Prochlorococcus marinus CUG1416: one gene and its partner. The protein of the gene in region 1 binds, or shares a complex with, the protein of each later gene. Links are inferred from orthologs where the notes say so. Each region holds a gene or a part of one and is shown in the gene's direction. Other genes may lie near its edges. The genes, in order: carB and carA.

Region 1 (4,191 bases):
TGTTAAACCAAGAGCAAGTAATAAAAGTAGCCCATCTTGTACCCACAACTCGCCTATTGCCCCTCCAAGTCCTATGGCAAGAGCAGCCATTTCCCAACCATCTCGGGGAATTGTGTCATTTTGAATTTTCCCTACTTCGTGCCAAAATAATAAATTTCTGTGGTCAATTGCAAAGTTATCCCATTCATCTAAATCTATTTGGATTTCAACTTCGTCACGACCAATTTCCTCAAGTGTTATTAAAGGAGGGTCTATAGCAGCAGCAGCTTCAATAAAAACCCAACTTTCATTTTCTGGAGGCAACAAACTTTTAAGTCGTTGAAGTTCGCTCATAAAAAATTTATTTCTATTAATACTATAGAAACAAATGTTGCTTTTCAAGTAACTTGATTAACATCTGATGATTTATCAGTAGCATAAAAAAAATGAAGGTTTTAAATTATGCCTCAAAGAGGTGATCTTAAAAAAATTCTTATTCTAGGTTCAGGACCGATTGTTATAGGACAAGCTTGCGAATTTGATTACTCTGGCACTCAAGCTTGTAAAGCTTTAAGAAAAGCTGGTTATGAAATTATCTTGATAAATTCAAATCCTGCATCGATAATGACTGATCCTGAAATTGCAAGCAAAACATATATTGAACCATTGACCCCCGAAATCGTTTCTCAGATAATTTTAAAAGAAAAACCTGATGCAATTCTTCCCACCATGGGAGGTCAAACTGCCTTGAATCTTGCTGTTAAATTATCAGAATCAGATTTTTTAATAAAAAATAATGTTGAATTAATAGGCGCTGATTTAAGAGCTATTAATAAAGCTGAAGATAGGAAATTGTTTAAAGAATCGATGGAAAAAATAAATGTAAATGTATGTCCATCTGGAATAGCCTCTAATCTGGCTGAAGCTAAAGAGGTATCAAAAAAAATTAATTCTTATCCTCTGATAATTAGGCCTGCATTTACTTTAGGTGGTGTAGGAGGTGGAATTGCTTATAATCTTGAAGAATTTGTTGAATTGTGTAAAACAGGCTTAGAGGAAAGTCCAACTAATCAAATATTGATTGAGAAATCCCTTATTGGATGGAAGGAGTTTGAATTAGAGGTGATGAGAGATACTGCTGATAACGTTGTAATAGTATGCAGTATTGAAAATTTAGATCCAATGGGTGTTCATACTGGAGATTCGATAACTGTAGCTCCCGCACAGACCTTAACAGATAAGGAGTATCAGAGATTGAGAGACTTGTCATTGAAAATTATTAGAGAGGTGGGAGTTGAAACTGGGGGGAGTAATATTCAATTTGCTATAAATCCAACCAATGGCGAAGTAATTGTTATAGAAATGAATCCTCGTGTGAGTAGATCCTCAGCCTTGGCAAGTAAAGCAACTGGATTCCCAATAGCCAAGATTGCAGCTTTATTATCTGTTGGCTATACACTTGATGAGATAATTAATGACATAACGAAAAAAACACCTGCATGTTTTGAGCCTTCAATTGATTACGTTGTCACCAAAATACCTAGGTTTGCTTTTGAAAAGTTTAAAGGCTCTTCAAATACATTAAGCACAGCCATGAAATCCGTTGGTGAGTCAATGGCAATCGGTCGATCTTTTGAAGAATCATTTCAGAAAGCTTTAAGGTCCCTAGAAGTCGGGATTTGTGGTTGGGAATCTGATTCACTCGAAGAATCTAGGAATGAGAATGACTTAAAGAATAGTTTGAGAAACCCAACATCTGAAAGGATTCTCATAATTAAACAAGCTATGAAGTTAGGAAAAACTAATTCTTATATTCAAGAAGTTACGAATATAGATTTATGGTTTATCGAGAAATTACGCAATATCTTTAATTTCGAAAATAAATTTTTGAAAGAAAAAGAACTTTATGATTTAGATAGAGATTTGATGCTACATACTAAACAACTTGGGTTCTCAGATCAACAGATAGCAAAGTTAACTAATTCTGAGTTTTTTGAAGTAAGAAGATATAGAAAAGATTTGAACATAATACCTATTTATAAAACTGTTGATACTTGTTCAGCTGAGTTTTCATCTTCAACTCCCTATCATTATTCAACTTACGAAGAGTCTTTTATTGAATTAAATTCTCAAACTTTTGATAGCGAGATTTCAAAAAATGAAAAATCTAAAAAAATTATGATTTTAGGGGGGGGGCCAAACAGAATTGGTCAAGGAATAGAATTTGATTACTGTTGTTGCCATGCATCATATCAAGCTTCTACAAATGGTTATGAAACAATAATGGTTAATAGTAATCCTGAAACTGTATCAACAGATTATGATACTAGCGATATTTTATATTTTGAGCCTGTAACTCTAGAGGATGTGCTCAATATAATAGAAGCGGAAAATCCATATGGTCTGATTGTTCAATTTGGAGGTCAAACTCCACTGAAATTATCATTACCTTTACTTGAATGGCTTAAATCTAATGATGGGCTAAAAACTGGATCAAGAATTCTTGGTACTTCTCCAATCTCAATCGATTTAGCTGAAGATAGAGAGGAATTTACAAAAATACTTAAGGAATTAAGTATTAGACAACCTTTAAACGGCATAGCTCGTAATCAAAATGAAGCACAATCTGTTGCACAAAATATTGGATTCCCTTTAGTTGTAAGACCCTCTTATGTTTTAGGAGGCAGGGCTATGGAAATTGTTAAAGATCAGAACGAATTGTCGCGATACATCTCTGAAGCAGTTAAAGTTTCGCCTGATCATCCAATACTTCTTGATCAATATTTGAATAATGCTATTGAGATAGATGTTGATGCTTTATGTGATTCAGAAGGTTCAGTTGTAATTGCTGGTTTAATGGAACATGTAGAACCTGCAGGAATTCATTCTGGAGATTCAGCTTGTTGTTTACCAACCATTTCTCTTTCAACTTCCACTCTAGAGACTGTAAAGAACTGGACTAAATTAATTGCAAAAAGACTAAATGTTGTTGGTTTAATTAATTTGCAATTCGCAATGACAAATTTAAATAATGATGAAAATAAATTATTTATTCTTGAGGCAAATCCAAGAGCTTCCAGAACTGTCCCATTTGTTTCAAAGGCCATAGGTAAACCAGTTGCAAAAATAGCTACCCAGTTAATGCAAGGCTTTACATTAGAAGATGTTAATTTTACTAAAGAATTTTCTCCAAAATATCAGGCAGTAAAAGAAGCCGTCTTGCCTTTTAAACGATTTCCAGGATCCGATACACTACTTGGTCCTGAAATGAGATCTACTGGAGAAGTTATGGGTTTAGCTAAAGATTTTGGAATTGCTTATGCTAAGTCAGAATTGGCAGCAGGAAATGGTGTTCCCACTGAGGGAGTAGCTTTTTTGTCTACTAATGATTTAGATAAAAAGTATCTTGTTCAAATTGCAAAGGAATTGTTGACTTTAGGATTTAAATTAATTGCAACAAAAGGTACAGCTTCATATTTGATTGATTTAGGCCTTCAAGTTGAAGAAGTGCTAAAAGTTCATGAAGGTAGACCAAATATAGAGGACTTAATTCGTTCGGGACTTGTTCAATTAATAATTAATACACCAATTGGCTCTCAGGCTCTTCATGACGACGCATATTTAAGACGTGCTGCTTTAGAATATAATATTCCAACTTTTACAACCATTCCTGGAGCCAAAGCCGCTATTAAAGCCATCAAAGCCCTTCGAAGTAATAAAATTGATACTTACTCTCTACAAGAAATCCATAATTATTAAACTCAATCTAAATTTTTTAGTTTTTCTCTTAATTGATTTGCTAAAGAATTTCGACTAATTGAAAGTAATTTCAATGTATCCTCATGCATCTTAAGTTGTGTTTCCGCTATTTGTAATCCTTTTATAGATTCTTTTATATCCTTAGAAAGTTCATTTATCAAATACTTTTTCCCTTCAAAGGTTAATACTGGGTTCCCAGAATCATTTGTGTCTTCACTCATGAATTTTACTTTTTAATAAATAAAATATAATTATAATTTCTTAATTAACTGTTTTTCACATAATTCTTTATAAATCCCTTCATTATTAAGTAAATCAATATGTTTACCAACCTCAATAATTTTACCTTTATCGAAAACAACTATTTTATCTGCTTCTTGAGTAGTGGCTAATCTATGAGCAATTACAATAACAGTTCTATTCTTCATGGCTCTATTAAGCCCTTCTTGAACT
Region 2 (3,329 bases), 130 kb from region 1 along the record:
GTTCAAACAGGAGCTTTTTTAAGCGCTTTAAGAGCTAAGGGCTGCACAGGGGTTGAGTTGTGTGCTATGGCTGAGGAACTCTTAAATGTTTGCAACTTACCATTAGCTAGACCAAATTTTTATATGGTAGATACATGTGGAACTGGAGGTGATGGGGCTAATACATTTAATATTTCTACTGCAGTTGCATTTGTAGCCGCTTCTTGTGGTGTAAAAATTGCTAAACACGGAAATAGAAGTGCTAGTGGGAAAGTTGGCTCTGCAGATGTTTTGTTGAATCTTGGTTTAAATTTAAATTGTTCATTAGAAAAAGTAATTTCTGCAGTCAATGAAATTGGAGTAACTTTTTTATTTGCACCTGTTTGGCATAAATCTTTAATAAAACTTGCTCCTTTAAGAAAGTCCCTTGGAATAAGGACTGTTTTTAATCAACTTGGACCACTAGTAAATCCTTTAAGACCAAATGCGCAAGTTTTAGGTGTTGCCTCTGAGGATCTTTTAGAGCCTATGGGAAGTGCACTATTAAAAATGGGCATGAATAGGGCAATAGTAGTTCATGGTTTTGGTGGCCTTGATGAAGCCTCGCTTCAAGGAGAAAATAAATTAGTATTTGTAGATAATGGTAAATTAAGATTTTCAAAAATAAATGTTTCAGATTTTAACCATGATAATGTTCCAAACGAAAAGCTTGTAGTTACAGATAGTGACTCTAACGAGGAAATATTAAAGTCTGTTTTAAACGGTTCTGGACAAAAATCACATAAAGATGTTGTTGCTTTGAACACTGCCTTAGTCCTTTGGGTAGCAGGAATTGAGGAGGATTTACATGAAGGCTTTAATAAAGCTATATTTTCAATTAATCAAGGAAATCCTTGGAAAACATTTTTACTGTTGAAAAATTTTTTATCCTCAGATGAATTAATATCAAATTGATGATTAATCCCTACAAGAAAAATGCAAAATTGGTTTTAAGTAATGGTATTACATTCCCTGGATTTTCTTTTGGTGCTTTAGGTACTACTTTTGGCGAAATAGTTTTTAATACTGGAATGACTGGATATCAGGAAGTTATTACTGATCCAAGTTACTATGGACAAATATTAACATTTACTTATCCAGAAATTGGAAATACTGGTATTAATCTTGAAGATTCAGAATCAAGTATTAGTGTTAAAGGAATAATTGTAAGAAATTATTCATCAAATAATAGTAATTGGAGATCTCTAAAGAATTTTAATCAATGGTTAGTTGAAAAAAATATAATAGGTCTTTATGGAATTGATACAAGGGCTCTTGTCAAAATCTTAAGAACCTATGGCTCGATGAATGGAGTTCTTACCTCTGAAGACAAAACCGTAGATAGTTGTTTAAAGATAATTAATCAAACGCCAAAAATGGAGGGGTTGAATTTATCAAAAGTAGTTTCAACGAAGGAAAAATATTTATGGAGTAGTCCTACAGAAACAGATTTTGACCTTAGAAAGAAATACACTAAACAGTCTAATGTATTAAAAATAGTAGCAATTGATTTTGGAATTAAAAAATCTATTCTAAACAGACTTGTTTCTCATGGTTGTGAAATTTTAGTTTTACCTTCTAGCTCTTCTTTAAAAGATGTTCTATCTAATAAGCCTGATGGTATATTCTTTTCAAATGGGCCAGGCGACCCTTCTTCTGTTTCTGAAGGGATAGATTTAGCAAGATCACTTATTGAACTTGGTGAAATACCTATGTTTGGAATCTGCCTTGGCCATCAAATATTTGGATTAGCCTTAGGAGGTTCTACTTATAAACTCCCTTTTGGACATCGTGGTTTAAATCACCCTTGTGGAAAAGATCATCAAATTGAGATAACTAGTCAGAATCATGGTTTTGCAATTGATCCTAATTCTCTCTCAAAGGACATAGTCAAAATAACTCATTACAACCTTAACGATAGTACTGTTGCAGGATTGGAAGTGAATAATAAGCCAATATTTAGTGTTCAATATCATCCAGAAGCTGGGCCGGGTCCTCATGATTCAGATTATTTATTTAAGAAATTTGTTTCTCTAATGTTAGAAAGATGTTGACATATTGTTTTCTTTTGATTTGATTTGATTATTACATTTGATACATTATTTTTTTGGAGGGATTAGATCATAGAAGATTTCCAGAAGCTAACTGTTTCTTTAAGAGGAAACCTCGATGTAAAAACAAATATTATTGTTTTTACTTTTAAAGGCCAACTTGATGCATTTTCAGAAAAACAATTTAAGACTTTTGTTACTAATAATTTAAGAAATGAGTTTCCATTCATTATTGATCTTACAAAAATTGATTTTCTAGATTCTTCTGGTCTTGGGGCTCTTGTTCAGACTGCTAAAGAATGTAAAAAATTGAAGTTAGGGTTCTCAGTTGTTGGTAATTCTAGAGTTGCTCAAACTATTAAACTAGTACGTTTAGGTGATTTTCTTAACTTAAAGTTAAATCTTGAAGATGCATTAACTTATTTGAAAAATTGAATTATTGGATTCAAAACTTGGTTCCATATGGATCTCCTGATGAAATAGGTGTTATTCAACTTGCTTGGCTTGGTGATTCGGTATGGGAACTTCATCAGAGACTAAGACATGTTCATTTTCCATTGAAATCTAAAGAACTCCATTTATCAGTAGTAAACGAAGTAAAAGCAAAATCTCAATCAAAATCATTAAGTCAAATTGAACATTTATTAAATTCAAATGAAATGGATTTAATTAGACGTGCTAGAAATAAAACAAAGAGATACCCAAAGTCTTCAGACCCTACCATATACTCAAGAGCAACTGGTTTTGAAACCCTTATCGGTTGGCTATTTCTGAAAGATCCTAAAAGATTATCAACTATTTTTGAATATCTTGAAATCACAATGCATTGAATCTATGAAAAACTCCTCAAAAAGTAATTACTCTGCAAAAAATAGTAAACAATACAAAAAAGATTATGATTCTAATTTTTTCTCTAAAAATTCAAATTCTTCCAAGAAAAATAATAGATTTTCGAAAAATCCTACTAAAAACAAGGGTCTTAACAATTTAGATGAAAGTGATCAGAAGAATAGTAAATCTTCATCTTTAAAAAGAAGTAAGCCAATATATAAATCCAATATAGAAGTTTCTAGCAAAGCTACTAATACTTATCAAGATCCTACAAAGAAAAGAAATTTTGATGACTGGATATGGGGTAAACATTCTGTTTTTGAGGCCCTTATTAGTGAAAGAGCTATTAACAGGATTTGGTGTACATCAGAAATTTTTTCTTCAGAGAAATTCTATATCTTACTCAAGGAACTTAAATCAAAAGGAGTA

Evidence for each region.
Region 2: the proteins of carB (region 1) and carA are in contact, whole or in part, in a solved structure (PDB 1KEE), measured with the Escherichia coli proteins. The link is inferred for Prochlorococcus marinus CUG1416 from one-to-one orthologs.

The regions. Positions count from the first base shown.
Region 1 is NZ_JAAORM010000002.1:654,282-658,472, reverse strand. What follows is about bases 77-3,938. They hold carB (carbamoyl-phosphate synthase large subunit), read left to right. Parts: upstream 77-441; coding sequence 442-3,738; downstream 3,739-3,938. Other genes in these bases: HA146_RS05000 (DUF6447 family protein), read right to left, coding at 3,741-3,938; HA146_RS05010 (DUF3318 domain-containing protein), read right to left, coding at 77-333. Outside these bases: more of HA146_RS05010, read right to left, coding at 1-76; more of HA146_RS05000, read right to left, coding at 3,939-3,959; HA146_RS04995 (ABC transporter ATP-binding protein), read right to left, coding at 3,990-4,191. UniProt on the Escherichia coli protein: Large subunit of the glutamine-dependent carbamoyl phosphate synthetase (CPSase).
Region 2 is NZ_JAAORM010000002.1:528,532-531,860, forward strand. Bases 3-3,002 are described here. They hold carA (glutamine-hydrolyzing carbamoyl-phosphate synthase small subunit), read left to right. Parts: upstream 3-932; coding sequence 933-2,072; downstream 2,073-3,002. Other genes in these bases: trpD (anthranilate phosphoribosyltransferase), read left to right, coding at 3-933; HA146_RS04335 (STAS domain-containing protein), read left to right, coding at 2,142-2,504; HA146_RS04340 (ribonuclease III domain-containing protein), read left to right, coding at 2,501-2,899; rlmB (23S rRNA (guanosine(2251)-2'-O)-methyltransferase RlmB), read left to right, coding at 2,904-3,002. In the rest of the region: more of trpD, read left to right, coding at 1-2; more of rlmB, read left to right, coding at 3,003-3,329. UniProt on the Escherichia coli protein: Small subunit of the glutamine-dependent carbamoyl phosphate synthetase (CPSase).